One region of the Streptomyces sp. NPDC031445 genome, then DNA from elsewhere that is predicted to be linked to it. Evidence: riboswitches for the same ligand, from Rfam matches in the RefSeq annotation. Region 1 holds a riboswitch; each other region holds the start of a gene.
What was found. Region 1 has a riboswitch for cyclic di-AMP ahead of ACZ5DC_RS13075 (transglycosylase SLT domain-containing protein). Riboswitches for the same ligand answer to the same signal wherever they lie in the genome.

Region 1 (7,443 bases):
ACCAGGGCCTCCTTGGTCACCGTGCCGGCGTAGACCTTGCCGTCGTCGGTGATCAGGGCGTTGACCAGGCGGGTGGAGAAGACCGTGCCCTTGCCGAACTTCCCGGAGACCGGGTCGCCCAGCGAGCCGAGGAAGCCGCCGATCTCACCGCCCTGGGAGCCGGTCGGCACGCCGCCCTTGGCGCCGGTGTCGAAGGTGGCGACGGACGTCCAGCCCTTGCCCAGCACCTTCAGCCCGTCCTTGCCCTCCAGGCCCCCGGCGAAGCCCGCACCGTGCTCCGGGGCGTGCTCCCGGGCGCCGCCGGCGTCCTTCTCCTCGGTGACCTTCGCGCCCTCGGGCGGCGTGAAGTCGAACGTGGAGGCGGCGGGCCGGGCGAAGGAGACCTGGGTGAAGCCCGCGTCGAGCACGGCGGCGCCACCGCTCCTCGGGGTCAGCGTGAACTTCAGCGGCATCCCGGTCTTCGCGTCCACGGCGATGCTGATCGCGCCGACCGTGGTGCCGGACTGCCTGGGCCGGATCAGCAGCTTGTAGGCGTCGCGCCCGGCGACGTGGGCGGTGCCGTCGACGGTGACGGACGTGGTGTCGTCCACCGACTTCAGGGCCTGGTCGGCGAAGTCCTTGGGCGTGGCCGGCGGCTCGGTGTCGCGGTCCTTGCCGGAGGCGGCCCCGGTGGCGTGGTAGACCTCGTTGCTCTTGCTGTCGTAGCCCCAGACGTCCTTGCCGTCATGGATGAGGCTGTACTCGGCGCCGCTCTCCAGCAGCGACAGCTTCTGCCGGTCGGGGCCGTCGGCGGCGACGCGCAGGGTGTGCGTGCCGGAGACCAGCTCCGTGAGCTTGGCCTTCGGGTCGGCGGAGGAGCCGTCGCCGGAGCCGCCCCGGCCCGAGCCGGACATCAGGCCGTTCTGCAGGCCGCCCAGGTCGGGCAGGCCGAGGTCGGTGCTGACCTTCACCGTGCCGGACAGCTGCTGCACGTCCGACGTGGCGATCTTCTCGATGAGCTGCTGGGCGCTGATCCTCGGCAGGTCGGGGTCACCGGAGTCGGCGAGCGCCGGGACCAGCCCGATCGTGGCCGCCGCCACCCCCACCACCGCGACCGGCACGGCGTACCGGGCGGCCTTGCGCCGGGCCGAGCGCGGGTGCTCGTCCCGTGCGGCGCCCACTGCGTCGTCGGATTCGTACGGTGCCATGTGTGCCTTACCTCCGTCGTCGGCGGCGGCTGTCCTCACCCTGGTCCGCTGGTCCACCCTGAGCCGCCATTCTCACCCGAAACGGTGAGGAGTGGTGATTTCCGTGGTGTCCATCTGACCAAATCGGCTGTGGACAAGCGTCAGACCACGGAGCCAACTCCGTCTACACCTGCGGTATGACATCCGGCGGTGGTTCCTCCGCCCGACCCGTAGGGGTCGCGCCGGCCGCCGGGGCCCTTACGGGAGACCGGCCCGGTCAGCCGGCGCGGTGCACGACCGCGTCGCACAGCTCGATCAGCGCCGCCTTGGCATCGCACTCGCGCAGCGGGGCGAGCGCGGCCCGCGCCTCCTCCGCGTACCGCACGGTGTCCCGGCGGGCCTGCTCCAGCGCGGGGTGCGCGCGCAGCCCGGCCAGCGCCTCGGCGTGCCGGGCGTCGTCGCCGAGGTCGGAGTCCAGCAGCGCGCACAGCGCGACGTCCTCGGCCAGGCCCAGCCGGGCGGCCCGCTCGCGCAGCCGGAGCACCGGCAGGGTCGGGATGCCCTCCCGCAGGTCGGTGCCCGGGGTCTTGCCGGACTCGTGGGAGTCGGAGGCGATGTCCAGGACGTCGTCCGCGAGCTGGAAGGCGACGCCGAGGCGTTCCCCGTACTGGGTGAGGACGTCGACGACCGTCTCGTCCGCGCCGGACATCATCGCGCCGAACCGGCACGACACCGCCACCAGGGAGCCCGTCTTGCCGGCGAGCACGTCCAGATAGTGCTCGACCGGGTCTCGGCCGTCCGAGGGACCCGCGGTCTCCAGGATCTGGCCGGTGACGAGCCGTTCGAACGCGAGGGCCTGCACCCGGACCGCCTCGGGACCGAGGTCGGCGAGGATCTGGGAGGCGCGGGCGAAGAGGAAGTCGCCGGTGAGGACCGCGACGGAGTTGCCCCAGCGGGTGTTGGCGCTGTCCACGCCACGCCGTACGGCCGCCTCGTCCATGACGTCGTCGTGGTACAGCGTGGCCAGGTGGGTCAGCTCCACGACCACGGCCGAGGGCACCACGCCCGGGGCGTAGGGGTCGCCGAACTGGGCCGCGAGCATCACGAGCAGTGGCCGGAACCGCTTCCCGCCCGCCCGCACCAGGTGCTGCGCTGCCTCCGTGATGAACGGGACCTCGCTCTTGGTGGCTTCGAGCAAGCCTTCCTCGACAGCCGCCAATCCGGCCTGGACATCGGCTTCCAGAGCCTGGTCCCGCACGCTCAGCCCGAACGGCCCGACGACGGTCACGAGGGGTCTCCTGTCTGCTGGTGTCTGCTGGCGGTTACACGGTTTGTCGATAGGTCGCTGCCATCACTCAAGTCAGCGTATCCGGTCCTGTTTCGATCACCGATAGCGCCCACCGGTCCAGCCCGGGCGATACCGGATCATGACCGGCATGGTTTTGATCACACAGTGTGAGCGGATTTTTATCCATATAAGACTAATCCGGACACTGTGCCCTCGCCTCGGCAACGACGCCCCCCATATGCCGGATTCCGCCGCCATCCTGACTTCCGGTTCAAATCCCCCTAATCCCTCATGTCCGATTTGAAACTGTTTGCCTTTTCGTGAGTTGGGTCACGCCCCCGGCCGGCCCGGCCGTCCGGCCCGGCCCTCGCAACCCCTTGCCGTGTCGGCGAGTTGAGGATTGGCAACCGCAAAGGATCAAGCACCTCATACAGCATCGATCAAGGTCAAATCGCACGTTGCATGAATCCGGCCCTTGTTCCCGACATGTGCTCTCGCATACGTTCCGGGCCGTCGGGCGGACGCCGAATCCTGCCGCCGCCCGCATACCCATCGACGAACTCATTCGTACGGCAGGAGCGGGGGACCCAGGTAAGCCGCCGGTCCGGAACGGCACACGCCGCGCCGGGACGGCTAGGGGTGAAGCCATGCCTCCGTCAGGGGCACGGCCGGGCATCTCCCCGCCCGAACCCGACAGCTCACCTCGCAGGCGCCGGAGAGGAACGCCCCCATGTCTGCTGTCGCCCAGCCCCGCCGTACCCGGAACAGCCGCCTGGTCCGCGCGCTCACCGCCGTCGGCACCGGTGCCGCCGTCCTCGCCCTGCCGCTCATCGGCGCGGCCGACGCCTCCGCGGCCCCCCGCACCACCACCACGCCGGCCACCACCCCGGCCGGCTACCCGAACAATCTCGACGGCTGGATCCGCGAGTCGCTGGCGATCATGGCCGAGAAGCACATCCCGGGCACCTACAACGGCATCCACCGCAACATCATCCGCGAGTCCTCGGGCAACCCGAAGGCCATCAACCTCTGGGACTCCAACGCCGCCAAGGGCATCCCGTCCAAGGGCCTGCTCCAGGTCATCGACCCGACGTTCAAGGCGTACCACGTGGCCGGGACGTCCTTCGACATCTACGACCCGGTCGCCAACATCACCGCCGCCTGCAACTACGCGGCCGCGCGGTACGGGTCCATCGACAACGTGTTCGGCGCGTACTGACGGGCACCGGCGGCCTGACCGGCGCCGGCCGGCCGCCTGACCGGGCGCAGCCGGTGTCCCGGTCAGCCGGCCAGCCGGTCAGTCGGTCAGCCGGTCAGCCGGTCGGGAAGAGACGTTCGAGGACGACGGCGACGCCGTCGTCCTCGTTCGACGAGGTGACCTCGTCGGCCACCGCCTTCAGTTCCGGGTGCGCGTCGGCCATGGCGACACCGCGCCCGGCCCAGTCGAACATCGGGATGTCGTTGGGCATGTCCCCGAACGCGAGGGCCCGTTCGGCGGCGATCCCGAGCCGTTCCGCGGCCAGCGCCAGCCCGGTCGCCTTCGTCACCCCGCACGGCTGGAGCTCCACCGTGCCCGGCCCCGACATCGTGACCGTCGCGAGCGAGCCCACCGCCGCGCGGGCCACGGCGGCCAGCTCGTCGTCGGACAGGGTGGCGTGCCGCAGCAGCACCTTGCTGATGGGCGCGCACCACAGGTCGTCCCGCCGGCCGACCCGCACCGCGGGCAGTGTCGGGTGGGGCATCCGGTAGCCGGGCTCGATGAGCGTGAGCCCGTCCACGCCGTCCTGGTCGACCGCCGCATAGACCTCCCCCACCTCCGCCTCGATCTTGCCGAGCGCCGTCTCGGCCAGCTCCCGGTCCAGCCGGACCGACCACAGCAGACGGTCGGTCGCGGCGTCGTAGACCTGGGCTCCCTGCCCGCACACCGCGAGCCCGGCACCGCCGAGGTCCGCGAGCAGCGACCGCACCCGCGGGGCCGGGCGGCCCGTCACCACCAGGTGACGGGCACCGGCCCGCGCCACCCGCGCGAGCGCGGCGAGGGACCGGTCCGAGACGGTGTCGTCGCCACGCAGCAGCGTCCCGTCCAGGTCGGTGGCGATCAGTGCATATGCCGGGGTGGGTGCCATGATCAGAGAATACGGACAGCACGCCCCGCCGACTCACCTGTCATTGCCCGCACTTACGTGCCGCTCCCGCCCAACCGCTCACCGCTGACGGCGCGATGGGCACCGCTCGGCCCAGACCTGCCGAGCCCCGGGTGAGGCACTGCCCAAGACACGCGCCTCGGCCGTAACGTGTGGCCCGACCACATGGAACGCAGTGCCATGCATGGCCCGGATGAGAGTGAGGCAGCACCCCATGCCCCCCTTCGACGTCCCCGAGGGCGACCCCTTCGGTCCGCACAACCTCCCCTACGGCGTGTTCTCGCCCTCCGGCAGCACGGAGCGGAGGATCGGCGTCCGGCTCGGGAACCACGTCCTCGACGCGGGCGCCGCGGCCGCCGCGCTCGGCTCGCCCCACCAGCCACTGCTCGCCCGGCCCACCCTCAACCCGCTGCTGGCCGCCGGCCGCGCCACCTGGTCGGACGTACGGCGCTCCGTCGCGTCCTGGGTCACCGACCCGGCGCACCGCGCGACCGTCGAGCCGCTGTTCCACCCCCTGTCCGAGGTGAGCCTGCACCTGCCCTTCGAGGTCGCGGACTACGTCGACTTCTACGCCTCGGAGAACCACGCCCGCAACGTCGGCCGGATCTTCCGCCCCGACGCCGAGGACTCCCTCACCCCCAACTGGAAGCATCTGCCGATCGGTTACCACGGCCGCTCCGGCACCGTCGTCGTCTCCGGCACGGACGTCGTACGCCCCTGCGGGCAGCGCAAGGGCCCGGCCGACCCCGCGCCCGTCTTCGGCCCCTCGATCCGGCTGGACATCGAGGCCGAGGTCGGCTTCGTCGTGGGCGTGCCGTCGCGGCTCGGCACCCCGGTCGCGCTCGGCGGCTTCCGGGAGCACGTCTTCGGGCTGTGCCTGCTGAACGACTGGTCCGCGCGCGACATCCAGGCCTGGGAGTACGTCCCCCTCGGCCCGTTCCTCGGCAAGTCCTTCGCGACCTCGGTGTCGGCGTGGATTACACCGCTGGAGGCGCTGGAGCACGCGCGCGTGGCGCCTCCCGAGCGCACGCACCCGCTGCTGCCCTACCTGGACGACTCGGCGCCCGGCACCGAGCCCGGCGGTTACGACCTGCGCATCTCGGTCGCCGTCAACGGCCACGTGGTCTCCGAACCGCCCTTCTCCACCATGTACTGGACCGCCGCCCAGCAGCTCGCCCACATGACCGTGAACGGCGCCTCGCTGCGCACCGGCGACCTGTACGGCTCCGGGACGGTGAGCGGCCCCACCGAACGCCAGCGCGGCTCCCTGCTGGAACTGACCTGGAACGGCAGCGACCCCCTCGAACTCCCCGACGGCAAGCGGGCCTTCCTGGAGGACGGCGACGTGGTCACCCTGTCGGCATGGGCCCCGGGCCCGGACGGCAGCCGGGTGGGGCTCGGGGAGGTCAGCGGGCGCGTGGTGCCGGCCTGACCCTGCGCAGGGGTGCCGGGCGGGCCGGGTGACCCGCCGCGCGGGCCGGGCCGCTTCCGGGCGGCCGGGGGTGCGTGGACCCGGGCCGGTCTACGGCGGATCGGTGTCGGCACCTGACTCCGGCCGCCCGTCTTCGTCATACTGACGGGGACACGCACCACGCGCGAGCCGCCGTCGCGTGACGCGTGCCCGGCACCACCGTCACCCGCCCACTCTCCGACCAGGAACCGGAGCCCCGGCATGACTGTCTGCCTGCTCCTGCTGAGCGTCGTCGCCCTGACGGCCGCCGTACCGGCGCCGCGCGCGCTGACCCATGCCGCCTGGCCCGAGCGGGAACCCGTGGTCGCGCTGTGGGTGTGGCAGTGCCTCGTCGCCACCGTCCTGCTGTGCTGCCTGACCGCGCTCGTCCTGGGCGCGGCGGCCGTCTTCCACACCGTCCGCGACCGCGTGTTCGCGCCCGCGCCGCCCGCCGTCACCGCGGCCTACGACCTGTCCACCGCGCCGGTGTGGGCCGCCGCGCTCACCGTGCTGCTGGCCTGCGGGGCCGCCTGGACGACCGCGATGCTCGCCCGCGAACTCGTCGAGGCCCGCCGCAGCCGCGGCCAGGCCCGGGCGCACCTGCGCGAGCGCGCACCCGAGCTGCCGGCCGGGCTGCCGGCGGCGCGCGGGCCGATGCTGGTGCTGGAGGACGAGTACCCGGACGCCTGGTGGCTGCCGGGGCACCGGCCCCAACTCGTCGTCACCACAGGGGCGTTGCACCGCCTCACCGACCTTCAGCTGGACGCCGTCCTCACCCATGAGCGCGGACACGCCCGCGCCCACCACGACTGGCTGCTGCACCTGTCCACCGCCCTCGCCACGGGCTTCCCGCGCGTGCCGTTGTTCGCCCACTTCTGCGACCAGACGCACCGCCTGGTCGAGCTGGCCGCGGACGACACGGCCTCCCGGCGCTGCGGGCACCTCACCACGGCCCTGGCCCTGATCGAGCTGAACCAGCACCGGGGTGTGCTGTCCTGCGACTCCAGCCGCCGCCTCCTCGGCGAACGCGTCGACCGCCTGCTGGAGCCGCCGCCCCGGCTGCTGCGCCGGCACCGGGCGCTGACGACGACGGTGGCCGCGCTGGTGCCGCTGCTCCCGCTGCTGATCACCTTCGCCCCGGGCCTGACGGCACTGTCCTGAGGGACCGGCGGCACCGCCTGGTACTCCCCCTGGGCGTCGCCGGCCGTCCCGCCTATATCCAGTCGTCCGGTTCCGGCTCGTCCACCAGGTCGGGCCACTCGGCGTCCTGGCTGCCGGCATCATGGCTGCCGGCGGCCGGGGTGGCCTCGGCAGCCGGGGTGTCTTCGGCCGCGGCAGCCCCGTCCAGGGAGGCCAGCACCTGGATCACCCCTTCGCCGTACGTCGCCAGCTTCT
Region 2 (7,443 bases), on a different contig from region 1:
GACGATCGTCAACGTCGCGCTGCGCCGCCTCTCGGTGTCCTTCGGCGCCCCGCTGGAGACCATCCAGTGGGCCGCGACCGCGTACACCCTGGCGCTCGCCGCGGTCATCCCGGCCGCCGCGTGGGCGATGGGCCGCGCCGGCGCCAAGCGGACCTACATGACCGCGCTCGCCCTGTTCACGCTGGGCTCGCTGCTCGCCGCCTGCGCCTGGGACGCGGGGAGCCTGATCGCGTTCCGCGTGGTGCAGGGGCTGGGCGGCGGCCTGCTGCAGCCCGTCGGCATGGCGATGGGCATGCGGGCCGCGGACCGGGCCCGGCTCGGCCGGGCGATGGGCCTGCTGGGGCTGCCCATCCTGATCGGCCCGGTCGCCGGTCCGGTGCTCGGCGGCCGGCTGGTGGACGCCGCGTCCTGGCACTGGATATTCCTGATCAACCTGCCCGTCGGCGCCCTGGCCCTGGTGCTGGCGGCCCGGCTGCTGCCCCGGGACGCCCCGGAGGCCCGTGGCCGCGACCTGCCCCGGCTGGACGTTCCCGGCCTGCTGATGCTCTCGCCCGGTCTGGCCCTGCTGCTGTACGGCCTGGCGCGGGGCGGTGAGCGCGGGGACTTCACGGCGCCCGGCGCGCTGCTGCCGACACTCGCCGGCGCCGTCCTCGCGGCGGCCTTCGTACGGCGGGCGCTCACCGTCCGCGCACCGCTGCTGGACCTGCGGCTGCTGCGGGAGCGCACCTTCGCCGCAGGTATCGCCACGCTCGCCCCGTTCACCTGCGGCTACTTCGGATCGATGCTGCTCGGGCCGCTGTACTGGCAGCAGGAGCGGGGCCTGAGCGCGACGGCGGCCGGGCTGCTCGGGGCGCCGACCGGGCTGGTGGTCGGGGTGACGATGCAGATCGCGGCCCGGCGGATCGACACGGCGGTGCCGCGCCGGCTGATCACGGCCGGCTGCGCGGTGGCCGCCCTCGGAATGGGGCTGATGGCCTGGCAGACCGGGACGGCGGGGGTCGCGCCCTGGCGGGTCGTCGTCGCGGGCATGGTGATGGGCGTCGGCGCCGGGATGACGCTGATGCCGGCGATGACCACCGCGACCCGTGGCCTGCCCCCGGACCGGCTGCCCGGAGCGAGCACCGCGCTGAGCATCAACGCCCAGCTCGCCGCGTCGGTCGGCACGGCCCTGCTGTCGGTGGTGCTGGCCGCGGCGGGCCCGTCACCGGCCGGCTTCCGGCTCACGTACGCCGTGACGGCCGCCCTGCTCGCCGCCGCCGTCCTCTGGGCCCTCCGGCTCCCCGGCCGCCCCGCCGCCGGCTAGCCCGCAGTCAGCTCGGTCAGCTCGGTCAGTTCCGCCAGCGGCAGGGTGTGCTGGGTCTGGAGCACCTTCGCGCGCAGGTAGCGGACGTTGTGGGCGGTGGTGAAGACACCGGTCGGCACCCGGTCCCGTACCGCGATCCCCAGCGAGCGCAGCTGTTCGGCCTTGTCGGGGTTGTTGGAGAGCAGGTCGAGCTCGGTGATGCCGAGGGCGCCGAGCATCTGGGCGGCTGCCGTGTAGTCGCGGGCGTCCTCCGGCAGGCCGAGGGCGGCGTTCGCCGCGTAGGTGTCGAGCCCCTCGTCCTGGAGGGCGTACGCGTCGAGCTTGTTGTAGAGGCCGATGCCCCGGCCCTCCTGGCGCAGGTAGAGCAGGACGCCGCCGCGGCCGGCGATGCGCTCGACCGCCTCGCGCAGCTGCGGTCCGCAGTCGCAGCGGGCCGAGCAGAAGACGTCCCCGGTCAGGCACTCGGAGTGCAGGCGCACCAGCGGGACGGGACCGGGCTCGCCGAGGACGACGGCGAGGTGTTCCCGGCCGTCGGTGAGGCCGTGGAAGGTGACGAGTTCGGCGTCGGTGCCGTAGCCGTCGGCGAAGCGCAGCGGTACCCGGACGCGGGCGCGCGGGGTGGCGGCGGGGATGTCGGGCATGCGGGTCCTCCGGGACAGTTGCTTCAGATTTGAAGCAGCGGTTCGCAGGGACCCTACCTCTGCTTAAAAGTTAAAGCAATCGCGCACCCGGCGGCCCGGCCCGCTCGGCAGGACGCCCGAGGTGCCGCTCGGCAGGACGCGGGGTTCCGCTCAGGAGGACGCCGAGGGTGACGAGCACGACGAACGGCGCCGCCAGGGAACGTCCTCGGCGCCGCACCGGTCGTCCTCGCCCTGCAGCCCGCGCGCGATCCCCGTGCAGATCTCCTCCAGCTGCCCCACCTGCTCCGGGGTCAGCCGGTCGAACAGGGTGCTGCGGACCGTCTCGACGTGCCCGGGCGCCGTACGCTCCAGGACGGCCACCCCCTCGTCCGTCAGCACGGCGAGCGAGCTGCGCTTGTCCCAGCGGCAGTTCTCCCGGCGCACCAGGCCGTCCCGCTCCAGCCGGGTCACCACGTACGTGAGCCGGCTGCGGGTGATCTTCAGCGTCTCGGCGAGATCGGTCATGCGCAGCCGCCGGTCGGGGGCCTCGGAGAGGTTGGCCAGCACCGAGTAGAACAGGTGCGGCATGCCGCCCTCCTGCTGGAGCTGCCGGTCGACGGCGTCCTCCAGGAGACGGGAGGCGGCCATGTAGGCGCGCCAGGCGCGCTGCTCGTCGGGCGTGAGCCAGCGGGTCGTCATGTTCCCAGTGTAAGTTTGTTTAAAACTTGAACCAGCTCGTCCGCCGGACGGGTGAGCTCCGCCTCCGGAAGAGAGGGCGCCGATGCCCCTGCCGTACGTGCTGCTGTCCGCCGCCGTCTCCCTCGACGGCTACCTGGACGACACCGGCCCCGACCGCCTGATGCTGTCCAGCCCGGCCGACTTCGACCGGGTCGACGCCGTACGGGCCTCGGTCGACGCGATCCTCGTCGGCGCCGGGACGATCCGCGCCGACAACCCCCGCCTGCTGGTCAACTCCGCCGAGCGGCGCGCGGAGCGGGTGGCGCGGGGTGAGCCGGAGTACCCGCTGAAGGTCACGGTCACGGCCACCGGCGACCTCGATCCGGACGCCAGGTTCTGGCACACCGGCGGCGACAAGATCGTCTACACCACCGACCGGGGCGCCGAGCGGGTCGCCCGCCGCCTCGGGGGCAGCGCCGACGTCGTCCCGCTCGGTCCCGACCTGGACTGGCGGGCCCTGCTGGAGCACCTCCACGACGTGCGCGGCGTCGGCCGCCTGATGGTGGAGGGCGGCGGCACGGTCCACACCCAGCTGCTGCACCAGGGACTCGCCGACGAGCTCCAGCTGGTCCTCGCCCCGCTGTTCGTCGGCGATCCCGCGGCGCCCCGCCTGTTCGGGCCGGGGGCCTACCAGCCCGGACGGCTGCGCCTGCTCGACACCCGCCGGATGGAGGACGTCGTGCTCGTGCGGTACGTGCCGACGGCCCCCGGCACCGGGCCGGTCGCCACCGCCGCCGACCGTCACTGGCTGCGGACCGCCTGTGAACTGGCGGCGCTGTGTCCGCCGTCGGAGACGGCGTTCAGCGTCGGTGCGGTGGTCGTGGCCGCCGACGGCACGGAGCTGGCCCGCGGCCATTCGCGGGAGGGCGCCGATCCCGTCGTGCACGCGGAGGAGGCGGCGCTCGCGAAGATCGCCGCGGACGACCCGCGGCTGGCCGGTGCCACCGTGTACAGCAGCCTGGAGCCCTGTGCCCGGCGTGCGTCCCGGCCGGCGCCCTGTGCCGAGCTGATCCTCCGGGCGGGGGTGCGCAGGGTGGTCACCGCCTGGCGTGAGCCGGACACGTTCGTGGCGGCGGCCGACGGAAGCGGGGTCCTGGCCTCGCGGGGCGTGCGGGTCGTCGTGCTGCCTGAGCTGGAGGAGCCGGCCAAGGCGCCGAACGCCCACCTGCTGTGAGTGCCCGCCCGCCCGCCGGGGTGCCCGGCGGGCGGGCGCGGGTGCGTCGCGGCCTCTTACGCGGCTCCCCGCCCCGCTGCGGGGCGCCGCCGCGGGCCGGGAACGACTCAGGGCCCGGAATCCTGGGGATTCCGGGCCCTGCGCCTTCAGTAGCGGGGACAGGATTTGAACCTGCGACCTCTGGGTTATGAGCCCAGCGAGCTACCGAGCTGCTCCACCCCGCGTCGTTGTGACTCCAGTGTACGCCATGCGCGGGACCGCTCGCACACCCCTTTCGGCCCACACCGGTCGCCGCCCGCCCCGGGCCCCGGAAACCTGGAGGTACGTCGGACAAGCGGGAGACACGCGGTGCGCCCTGGAAAGGTGGAGGAGAGCCCGTACGCCAGGGCGGGCGGCCGGCTCCCCGGCGACCCCGTGCCCGACCCGGGGCTCGGTGACGAACCGGTGCCGGTGCGCGCCCGCCGCCGCCCGGGCCCCCGTGCCCTGGCCCGCGCCCTGCCCGCCCTGCTCGTCGTCTGCGGTGTCCTGTACGGCCTGCTCGCCCCGGACGACTTCACCGCCGTCCCGTTCTTCACCGCGGCCCCGCTGGTCGCCGCGCCCCTGTCCTCGCTGCGCACCACCGTCCTGACCGGTCTTCTCTCCCTCGCCGCCGCCTACGCCGTGCACACCGACGCCGGGGCCCATCCCGCCGTGGGCACCCTCACCGACGTGGTCACCGTCGCGACGGTCGCGCTGCTGGCCGTCGCCATCAACCGGGTGGTCCGGCGGGGCGACCGGCGGCTCGCCTCCGCCCGCGAGATCGCCGAGGCCGCCCAGCGGGCCGTCCTGCCGGAACCGGACGAGCGGATCGGCGGCTACGAGATCGCCGCCTGCTACGAGGCGGCACGGCAGGACGCGTTCATCGGCGGCGACCTGTACGCCGTGCAGGACAGCCCCCACGGCGTCCGGCTGGTCGTCGGGGACGTGCGCGGCAAGGGCATGGGCGCGGTCGCCGCGGTGGCCGTGGTGATCGGCGCGTTCCGGGAGGCGGCCGAGCAGGAGGCCACGCTGGAGGCGGTCGCCGAGCGGCTGGAGCGGGCGCTGGCCCGCGAGGGCACCCGGCGCGACGGGATCGACGCCTTCGAGGGGTTCACCACCGCGGTCCTCGCCGAACTCCCGCACGGCGACGGCCCGGTACGGATCGTCAACCGCGGCCATCCGCCGCCGCTGCTGCTGCACGCCGACGGCACCCTGCGCACCCTGGCGCCCGCCGAGCCCGCGCTGCCGCTCGGCATCGGCGACCTCGGCATGTGGCCGGACCGGGCCACCGAGACAGCCTTCCCGAGCGGCGCGACCCTGCTGTTCCACACCGACGGCCTGTCCGAGGCCCGGGACGCCCACGGCCGGTTCTACGACCCCGAACGGCGGCTCGCCGGGCGCGCCTTCGCCGGCCCGGCCGCGCTGGTCGGCCGGCTCGCCGAGGAGGCGCGCCGGCACTCCGGGGGCGGCATGGCCGACGACATGGCGCTGCTCGCCGTGCGGCGCCCCTGACCCTCACCGAAGGTGACCGGGCGACCGCCGTGCGCATAACATCTGAGTCACCATCAAAACCGAAAGTGACTGCTGAACGGGCCGGATGCTCGGTCAACTCGCCCGTTTTGGCGGGGTAGTGGCCGATAGCTCCGCCGGTAAAGACGTGAATGATCAAGCCGAACGGCTTGGAAAGTGACTGTCGGGTCTATTAACGTTCGATAACGCAGCGCGGTCGTCACAGCCGTCACAAGAGGCGGCTCCGTGCGCACGCGCCGAATCCCGCAAGGGAGCCGGGGAACCACCACCCTGGGGTGAATCACGCGAATGCCGTCCGTGAACTCGTCGAGTCCACGACCGGTATACGCGCGTAGGAGACCTTCCTGCTCCGAACCCGTCAGCTAACCCGGTAGGCGAAAGGAAGGAAAGGAGTACGCCCGCGTGGCGTCCAACCGGCCTGCCCCAGAAGCCCCGTACATACCGGCACAGCGCGAGCCCGAGACCTTCGGGTACGGCGCCTACCGCGCCGAGGAGGGCCCCTGGGAGGAGTGGAACCCCACCGAGGAGTCCGTCGCCCCGGTGCGCGGCCGGCATCGCGTCGCAAAGCAGCGCGGCGGCTTCGCGCGCAGCTCCACCGTCCTGGGCGTCGGCGTCATGGCCGCGGTCGGCGCGGGCGGCATGGCCAGCGCCAACACCGGCAAGCCGCCGGTCTCCATCTCCCTGCCGGACCTGCCCTCGGTCGGCTCCCTCTTCCACGACCACTCGGCCGACTCCCACCCGGCCGAGGCCGCCACGGCCACGCTGAGCACCGTCGGCGTGACCACGGCCGCCGGCGAGGACAGCGCCGACGCGGGCGAGGCACTGCGCAACCGGATCATGGCCCAGGCCGAGCAGCAGCAGGGCCAGGCCGAGAGCAGGGCCACCGCCGCCGCGGTCGCCGCCGCCGAGAAGCAGAGCGCCGACGCCGCCGCCCAGGCCGAGAAGGAGGCCGCCGCCCAGGCCGCCGCGGCCAAGGAGAAGGCGGAGGCCGCCGCCGCGAAGAAGGCGGAGGAGGAGCGGCTGGCGAAGCTGGCCGAGCAGTACACGCTGCCCACCTCCTCGTACACGATCACCTCGACCTTCGGCCAGGCCGGCGGGATGTGGTCCTCCGGCTACCACACCGGTCTCGACTTCGCCGCCCCCACCGGCACCCTGATCAAGGCCGTGCACAGCGGCACGATCACCGAGGCGGGCTGGGCCGGCTCCTACGGCTACCGCACCATCCTCACCCTGGACGACGGCACCGAGCTGTGGTTCTGCCACCAGTCCTCGATCAGCGTCTCCGTCGGCCAGAAGGTCACCACCGGCGAGGTCATCGGCCGCGTCGGCGCCACCGGCAACGTCACCGGGCCGCACGTCCACATGGAGGTCCACCCCGACGGCCAGGCCACCGGCATCGACCCCATGGCGTGGCTGCGCGGCAAGGGCCTCAACCCCTGACGGTCCCGTCCCGCGCAGGGACCTTTGCGAGATCTTGACGGGGACTCCGCCCCGGCGGTGGGATGCGATCACCCACCGCCGGTGTTGCCATGACGTATGACGTCACTTCGTAACCTAGGCCCGTCCGATCTCGAGGTCTTCCCGCTCGCCCTCGGTGGCAACGTCTTCGGCTGGACCGCCGACGAGCAGACCTCCTTCGCCGTCCTCGACGCCTACACCGCCGCGGGCGGCAACTTCATCGACACCGCCGACTCCTACTCCGCCTGGATCGAGGGCAACCGGGGCGGCGAGTCGGAGACGATCATCGGCAAGTGGGTCAAGGCCCGCGGCAACCGCTCCGAGGTCGTCATCGCCACCAAGGTCAGCCAGCACCCGGAGTACCAGGGCCTGTCCGCGGCCAACATCAAGGCCGCCGCCGACGCCTCCCTGCGCCGCCTGGGCACCGACCACATCGACCTCTACTACACCCACTTCGACAAGCCCGAGGTGCCGGTCGAGGAGATCATCGGCGCGCTGGACGAGCTGGTGAGGGCCGGGAAGGTCCGGCACATCGCCGCGTCCAACATCAGCCCCGAGCGGCTGCGGGCCTCCCTGGACTTCTCCGACCGCGAGAGCCTCGC
Region 3 (7,443 bases), on a different contig from region 1:
GCGGCCGGCACGGCGACGACGGCCAGGTCGACCGGACCGTCGATGTCCCGCACCGAGCGGTGCGCGGGCACCCCGTCGACCTCCTTGAGGTCGTCCGGGAATGCCTTGTTCACGGCGTGCAGGCGGCCGGGGTAGCCGGCGTCGCGGAGGTTGCCGAGGACGCCGCGGCCCACCCCGCCGGGGGCGCGGCCGACGCCGACGACGGCGACGGAGCCGGGCGCGAGGAGCCGCCGTACGGAACGGGCCTCGGCGCGCTGCTCCCGCGCGCGCTGCACGGCGAGGGAGCGGTCGGTGGGTTCGAGGTCGAACTCCAGGCGGACGACGCCGTCCTCGAAGCTGCGCTTCTGGGTGTAGCCCGCGTCCGTGAACACCTTGATCATCTTGGTGTTGGCGGGCAGCACCTCGGCGGCGAAGCGGCGGATGCCCCGCTCGCGCGCGACGGCCCCGATGTGCTCCAGCAGGGCGGAGGCGACCCCGCGGCCCTGGTGGGCGTCCTGTACCAGGAAGGCGACCTCGGCCTCGTCGGCGGGCGCGGACGCGGGCATGCCGTCGGTGCCGATGCGGTCATAGCGTACGGTGGCGATGAACTCGCCGCCGATGGTGGCCGCGAGTCCCACCCGGTCCACAAAGTCGTGGTGCGTGAAGCGGTGGACGTCCTTGGCGGAGAGCCGCGGGTACGGCGCGAAGAAGCGGTAGTACTTCGACTCGTCCGAGACCTGCTCGTAGAAACTGACCAGGCGGTCGGCGTCATCAACGGTGATGGGCCTGATGCGCGCGGTGCCACCGTCGCGCAGCACCACGTCCGCCTCCCAGTGGGCGGGGTACTGGTGCCGGTCCTGCCGGTCCGCCGAGGTCTGCATGGGCCCCAGAGTACGGCTCGCGTCCGACAACGGCGCGAGGCAGTCTGTGGAGGACGGGACGCCGGACCGAGGCCGCGGTCCGGTGCCACACCGGAGGGGACGGACGTCCGCTCCGGACGCGCTTCACGGTATGGGAAACTGGTCTAGACAACCTGAACACCGAAGGGCAGCAACACATGGCTGAGCGCCGCGTCAACGTCGGCTGGGCCGAGGGCCTCCACGCCCGCCCCGCCTCCATCTTCGTCCGAGCCGCCACGGCCACAGGCGTCCCGGTGACGATCGCCAAGGCCGGGGGCAACCCCGTCAACGCGGCCTCCATGCTGGCCGTCCTGGGCCTGGGCGCCCAGGGTGGCGAGGAGATCGTCCTCGCCTCCGACGCCGAGGGCGCCGACGCCGCCCTGGACCGTCTGGCCAAGCTGGTCTCCGAGGGCCTGGAAGAGCTGCCCGAGACCGTCTGAGCGAGCACCGCACAGAACGCCGGAGCCGCGTTCGCCCTCCGGGGCGGCGCGGCTTCGCCGTATCCCGGACGCACGCGGCCCGATGCGCCGTCGATTCACCGCCCGCCGCGCCGGCCGGCGGACTTCCGGGAATTTCCCGCACGACGAATTCGGGCAGCAGGAATTACCCGGCCCGAAAACAGCCTCCCTTTGTATACGGTGCGCTTGTTAATGCCGCGGGCCCGACATGTTTACGGCAGGTTGCGAAGTCCTCACGCGCTCCACGGCGAAAGAGAACCGCAGCCGGTGCGCGCCCGTCGCGCGCTCGGCGTGCAGCGTCGTGAGCGCCCGCGCGCGCTCGGCGTCGCCGCGGGCCACCGCGTCCACGATGGCAGCGTGCTCCGTCCAGGACTCGACCGGGCTGACCGGCGCCTCCACCGTGTACATCCACGCGATCTTGTGCCGCAGCTGGGTGAGCACCGAGGTCAGCGAGGCACTGCCGGAGGACTGGGCGAGCGTCTCGTGGAACCAGCCGCCCAGCGAGCGCAGGTCCTCGTTGCCGCCCCTGCGGGCCCGCTCCTGGCCCAGCCGGACCAGCCCGCGCAGCACCTTCAGATGGGCCTCCGTGCGCCGCTGGGCGGCCCGGGCGGCGCCCAGCGGCTCCAGCAGCGTCCGCATCTCCAGCAGGTCGGCGGCCTCCTGCTCGGTCGGCTCGGCCACGCACGCGCCCGCGTGCCGGCGCGTCACCACGAAGCCCTCGGCCTCCAGGGTGCGCAGGGCCTCGCGCACGGGGACGCGCGAGACGCCGTAGCGGCGGGCCAGGACTTCCTCGGTGAGGCGGCTGCCGCGCTCGTGGACCCCCGCGACGATGTCGTCCCGGATGGCCGTGCACACCGAGTGCGCCGGAATACGCATGACCGACCTCCGCCTTCATCCCGGTGAAACGTCGACGATTGACGCGTGTTCCGTGACTCTATTCCAATGAGCCGGAATTTCCGACGGCGGACCCTAATTCATGGCTATTTTTTGGACAGCGGTCCGGCGGACACCGGGAAAAACAGCGAAAGCCCCGGCTCGGTGAGCCGGGGCCTCGGACAGCCGTGCGGTCGGTGTCAGACGTTCACGCCGTGCTTGCGGAGGTAGGCGACGGGGTCCACGTCCGAGCCGTACTCGGGGGTCGTGCGCGCCTCGAAGTGCAGGTGCGGGCCGGTGACGTGGCCCGTGGCCCCGGACAGGCCGATCTGCTGGCCCGGGACGACCTTCTGGCCCACCACGACGCCGATGGACGACAGGTGGCCGTACTGGGTGTACATGCCGTCGGCCATGCGGATCACGACCTGGTTGCCGTACGCGCCGCCCCAGCCCGCGGAGACGACCGTGCCGGAGCCCACCGCGTGGACGGCCGTGCCGCCGGCCGCGTGGAAGTCGATCCCGGTGTGCGCACCGGAGCTCCACAGGGAGCTGCTCGCCTGGTAGGCGGTGGAGACGTAGGAGTGCGCGATCGGGGCGACGAAGGTGTTCAGCCGCTTGCGCTCGGCCTCACGGGCGGCCCGGACCTTCTCGGCGCGGATCTTCTGCGCCCGCTCGGCCGCCGCCTTCACCGCGGCCGCCTCGGCCGCCTTCTGCTCGGCGGCCTGCTGCTGCGCGGCGGCCTGCGCGTCGATCTCGTCGGCGACGCCCTCGGACACGGCGACGACCGGGGTGAGGCCGGTCTGCTCCGCGGTGTTCCCGGCGGCGTGCGCCGGGGAGGCGGCGAGGGTGCCGATCACACCGGTGGTGGTGAGGGCCGCGACGCCGGCCGCCTGGGCGGTGGTCCGCTTGACCCGGCCGGGCTTGCGGTGCTTCCCGGTGGCGCACATGAACGCCATGAAGTGGCTGGTCCTTTCCTTCCCTCTCGCCTACCGGGTTAGCTGACGGGTTCGGAGCAGGAAGGTCTCCTACGGGCCCCCTCGCACTCGCGCGGACGCCCGATTCACCCCAGGGACGGTGGGTCCCCGGCTCCCCTGGCTCGCGCCGTACGGGGACTCGGCGATGACTGTCCGGTGCCGCGGGTGCGGCGCACTGCCTGACGAACAGCCCGGACGAAGCTACGCAAGCATGCTGTCAGTCCTCAAACGCATCCCGCTTTTTGTAGCGCATCCCACAGGGCAGACAGGCAACCTCCGCCCCAAAACGGGCATCTGAGCAAGGGAGTGGAACCACGTGGGGCCCTGACGACCCGTAGGTCACCAGGGCCCCACGCGCGCGTGCCGTCGTCCGGCCGCCGCGGTGCCGCCTACTCGGCCGCCACCACGGTCACTTCACCGATGCCCAGCGCCTCCACCGGCGCCTTGATCTGCGACGCGTCACCGACGAGGACGGTCACCAGGCGGTCCACCGGGAAGGCGTTCACGACGGCCGCGGTGGCCTCCACCGTGCCCGTGGCCGCCAACTGCTGGTACAGCGTCGCCTGGAAGTCGTCGGGCAGGTGCTGCTCGACCTGGTCGGCCAGCGTGCTCGCGACGGCCGCCGCGGTCTCGTACTTCAGCGGCGCCACACCGACCAGGTTCTGCACGGCGACGTCCCGCTCGGCGTCGGTCAGGCCGTCCGCCGCGACCGTGCGCAGCACCTTCCACAGGTCGTCCAGCGCCGGGCCGGTGTTGGGGGTGTCCACGGAGCCGCTGATGGCGAGCATCGCCGCGCCCGTGCCGTCCGGCGCGGACCGCATGACCTGCCCGAAGGCGCGCACGCCGTAGGTGTAGCCCTTCTCCTCGCGCAGGACGCGGTCCAGGCGGGAGGTGAGGGTGCCGCCGAGGCAGTACGTGCCGAGCACCTGGGCGGGCCACACCCGGTCGTGCCGGTCGGGCCCGATCCGGCCGATGAGCAGCTGGGTCTGGACCGCGCCGGGCCGGTCCACGATGACCACGCGCCCGGTGTCGTCGGCCGTCACCGGCGGCACCGGCCGGGGCTCGCCCGGGGTACCGGTCCACGCGCCCAGGGTGTCGTCGAGCAGCGCGTCCAGGTCGGCGCCGGTCAGGTCGCCGACGACGACCACGGTGGCCGTGGCGGGCCGCACATGGCGGTCGTAGAAGGCGCGTACGGCCGCCTCGTCGATCTTCTCGACCGTCTCCTCGGTGCCCTGGCGCGGACGGGACATGCGCGAGGTCGCCGGGAACAGCTCCTTGGAGAGTTCCTTGGCGGCCCGGCGGGAGGGGTTGGCCAGCTCGTGCGGGATCTCGTCCAGGCGGTTGCGGACCAGCCGCTCGACCTCGCTCGCGGCGAAGGCGGGCGCGCGCAGGGCGTCGGCGAGCAGGCCGAGGCCCTTGGCCAGGCGGGAGGCCGGCACCTCCAGGCTCAGCCGGACGCCGGGGTGGTCGGCGTGCGCGTCGAGGGTGGCGCCCGCGCGCTCCAGCTCGGCGGCGAACTCCTCGGCGGAGTGCTTGTCGGTGCCCTCGGAGAAGGCCCGCGCCATGATCGTGGCGACGCCGTCCAGGCCGGCCGGCTCGGCGTCCAGGGGCGCGTCCAGCAGCACCTCGACGGCGACGACCTGCTGGCCCGGGCGGTGGCAGCGCAGCACGGTCAGGCCGTTGTCCAGCGTGCCGCGCTCGGGCGCCGGGAACGCCCACGGCTTGGCCTCGCCGGGCCGCGGCTGGGGGTGGAAGTCCATGGTGGCGAGCTCGGTCACTTGGCCGTCTCCTCGTTCTCGGTCTCGTCGCGGCCCGCCTCGACGGTCGCTTCCTGCTCCGGGTCCTCGGGGACCCCGGCGTCCGGGGCGTCCTGCGGGGACTTCGGCTCGTAGACGAGGACCGCGCGGTTGTCGGGCCGCAGGCGGGCCTCGGCGACCTCCTGGACCTCCTGCGGGGTCACCTCCAGGACGCGCCGGACGGCGGTCAGGGCGAGCTGCGGGTCGCCGAACAGGACCGCGTACCGGCACAGTTCGTCGGCGCGGCCGGCGACCGTGCCGAGCCGGTCCAGCCACTCGCGCTCCAGCTGGGCCTGGGCGCGCTCCATCTCCTCGGGCGTGGGGCCCTCCGCGGCGAACCGGGCCAGCTCCTCGTCGATGGCGGTCTCGATGACCGGCACCTCGACGTCACCGGAGGTCTTCACGTCCAGCCAGCCCATGGAGGGGGCGCCGGCCAGGCGCAGCAGACCGAAGCCGGCCGCGACGGCCGTGCGGTCCCGGCGCACCAGCCGGTTGTACAGGCGGGAGGACTCGCCGCCGCCCAGGATGGTCAGGGCGACGTCGGCCGCGTCGCACGCGCGCGTGCCGTCGTGCGGGAGCCGGTAGGCGGCCATCAGGGCGCGCGCCGGGACCTCCTCCACGACGACCTCGCGCTTCTGCTCGCCGATGACGTCCGGCAGGGAGCCGTCGCGGGGGGCGGGCTTGCCGTCGTGGGACGGGATCGAGCCGAAGTACTTCTCGATCCAGGCGAGGGTCTGCTGGGGGTCGATGTCGCCGACCACGGAGAGCACCGCGTTGTTCGGCGCGTAGTAGGTGCGGAAGAACTGGCGGGCGTCCTCCAGGGTGGCCGCGTCCAGGTCCGCCATCGAGCCGATCGGCGTGTGGTGGTACGGGTGGCCCTCCGGGTAGGAGAGCGCGGTCAGCTTCTCGAAGGCGGTGCCGTACGGGACGTTGTCGTAGCGCTGGCGGCGCTCGTTCTTGACGACGTCCCGCTGGTTCTCCATGGACTCGTCGTCCAGGGCGGCCAGCAGCGAGCCCATGCGGTCGGCCTCCAGCCAGAGCGCCAGCTCCAGCTGGTGGGCGGGCATGGTCTCGAAGTAGTTGGTCCGCTCGAAGCTGGTGGTGCCGTTCAGCGAGCCGCCGGCGCCCTGCACCAGCTCGAAGTGGCCGTTGCCCTTGACCTGCGCCGAGCCCTGGAACATCAGGTGCTCGAAGAGGTGAGCCAGGCCGGTACGCCCCTTGACTTCGTGGCGGGAGCCGACGTCGTACCAGAGGCAGACCGCCGCCACCGGGGTCAGGTGGTCCTCGGAGAGCACCACGCGCAGACCGTTGGCCAGGCGGTGCTCGGTCGCTGTCAGGCCCCCGGAGCCTGCCTCGGCTGTGGTCGTGTGACCCATGGGCATGTACGTCCCTTCGCGAGCGGAGGCGGTTGATGGAAACCGCGGTTTTCCTGCCGTTCCTGCCACTGTATGCAAAGCGTGCGGGGCCTCGGCGAAGTTCCCGCGGGGCGTACGCCCACAGCGGATCCCGGGACCCGCCCGGGACCCGCTCCCGGCTCCCGGCGCAGCCCGCTGAACCGGGTCGTGGCACGGGTTGTCACTGCCTCGGTCCACAATGGTCGGCGTCAGTTCCGTCCATCCTTTCAGCAAGGAGCCGGCAGCGATGGCCCGCCGCAGCACGAAGACCCCGCCGCCCGACGATTCGTTCGAGGAGAGGATCCTCGACATCGACGTCGTGGACGAGATGCGTGGCTCCTACCTGGAGTACGCGTACTCGGTCATCTACTCGCGCGCCCTGCCGGACGCCCGTGACGGCCTGAAGCCGGTGCACCGCCGGATCGTGTACCAGATGAACGAGATGGGCCTGCGCCCCGAGCGCGGCTACGTGAAGTGCGCCCGTGTCGTCGGCGAGGTCATGGGCAAGCTGCACCCGCACGGCGACGCGTCGATCTACGACGCCCTGGTGCGCATGGCTCAGCCCTTCTCCATGCGCGTGCCGCTGGTCGACGGCCACGGCAACTTCGGCTCGCTGGGCAACGACGACCCGCCGGCCGCCATGCGGTACACCGAGTGCCGGATGGCCGAGGCGACGAGCCTGATGACCGAGTCGATCGACGAGGACACGGTCGACTTCGCGCCGAACTACGACGGCCAGGAGCAGGAGCCGGTGGCGCTGCCCGCCGCCTTCCCGAACCTGCTGGTCAACGGCTCCTCGGGCATCGCGGTCGGCATGGCGACGAACATGCCGCCGCACAACCTGCGCGAGGTCATCGCCGCCGCCCGCCACCTGATCCGCAACCCCAACGCGGACCTGGACGCGCTGATGAAGCACGTCCCGGGCCCGGACCTGCCCACCGGCGGCCGGATCGTCGGCCTGGACGGCATCCGGGACGCGTACGCGACCGGCCGTGGCACCTTCAAGATGCGCGCGACGGTCTCGGTCGAGCCGGTCACCGCCCGCCGCAAGGGCCTGGTGGTCACCGAGC

Region 2: another riboswitch for cyclic di-AMP. It lies ahead of ACZ5DC_RS36815 (M23 family metallopeptidase); the one in region 1 lies ahead of ACZ5DC_RS13075 (transglycosylase SLT domain-containing protein).
Region 3: another riboswitch for cyclic di-AMP. It lies ahead of ACZ5DC_RS00505 (M23 family metallopeptidase); the one in region 1 lies ahead of ACZ5DC_RS13075 (transglycosylase SLT domain-containing protein).

The regions. Positions count from the first base shown of each region.
Region 1 covers NZ_JBVIJO010000004.1:78,137-85,579, reverse strand. Annotated here, with positions in the region: gene ACZ5DC_RS13085 (LolA family protein) at 1-1,187, opposite strand, end outside; gene ACZ5DC_RS13080 (polyprenyl synthetase family protein) at 1,444-2,454, opposite strand; cyclic di-AMP (ydaO/yuaA leader) riboswitch at 2,998-3,179, shown strand; gene ACZ5DC_RS13075 (transglycosylase SLT domain-containing protein) at 3,185-3,673, shown strand; gene ACZ5DC_RS13070 (HAD family hydrolase) at 3,768-4,580, opposite strand; gene fahA (fumarylacetoacetase) at 4,813-6,030, shown strand; gene ACZ5DC_RS13060 (M56 family metallopeptidase) at 6,271-7,209, shown strand; gene recQ (DNA helicase RecQ) at 7,262-7,443, opposite strand, start outside.
Region 2 covers NZ_JBVIJO010000019.1:87,907-95,349, forward strand. Annotated here, with positions in the region: gene ACZ5DC_RS36785 (DHA2 family efflux MFS transporter permease subunit) at 1-1,303, shown strand, start outside; gene ACZ5DC_RS36790 (GTP cyclohydrolase II) at 1,300-1,944, opposite strand; gene ACZ5DC_RS36795 (MarR family winged helix-turn-helix transcriptional regulator) at 2,095-2,622, opposite strand; gene ACZ5DC_RS36800 (dihydrofolate reductase family protein) at 2,705-3,835, shown strand; tRNA gene ACZ5DC_RS36805 (tRNA-Met) at 3,986-4,059, opposite strand; gene ACZ5DC_RS36810 (PP2C family protein-serine/threonine phosphatase) at 4,184-5,365, shown strand; cyclic di-AMP (ydaO/yuaA leader) riboswitch at 5,608-5,775, shown strand; gene ACZ5DC_RS36815 (M23 family metallopeptidase) at 5,786-6,823, shown strand; gene ACZ5DC_RS36820 (aldo/keto reductase) at 6,920-7,443, shown strand, end outside.
Region 3 covers NZ_JBVIJO010000001.1:121,360-128,802, reverse strand. Annotated here, with positions in the region: gene ACZ5DC_RS00520 (bifunctional acetate--CoA ligase family protein/GNAT family N-acetyltransferase) at 1-860, opposite strand, end outside; gene ACZ5DC_RS00515 (HPr family phosphocarrier protein) at 1,037-1,318, shown strand; gene ACZ5DC_RS00510 (GntR family transcriptional regulator) at 1,526-2,212, opposite strand; gene ACZ5DC_RS00505 (M23 family metallopeptidase) at 2,410-3,165, opposite strand; cyclic di-AMP (ydaO/yuaA leader) riboswitch at 3,178-3,338, opposite strand; gene ACZ5DC_RS00500 (M16 family metallopeptidase) at 3,573-4,961, opposite strand; gene ACZ5DC_RS00495 (M16 family metallopeptidase) at 4,958-6,361, opposite strand; gene ACZ5DC_RS00490 (DNA gyrase/topoisomerase IV subunit A) at 6,621-7,443, shown strand, end outside.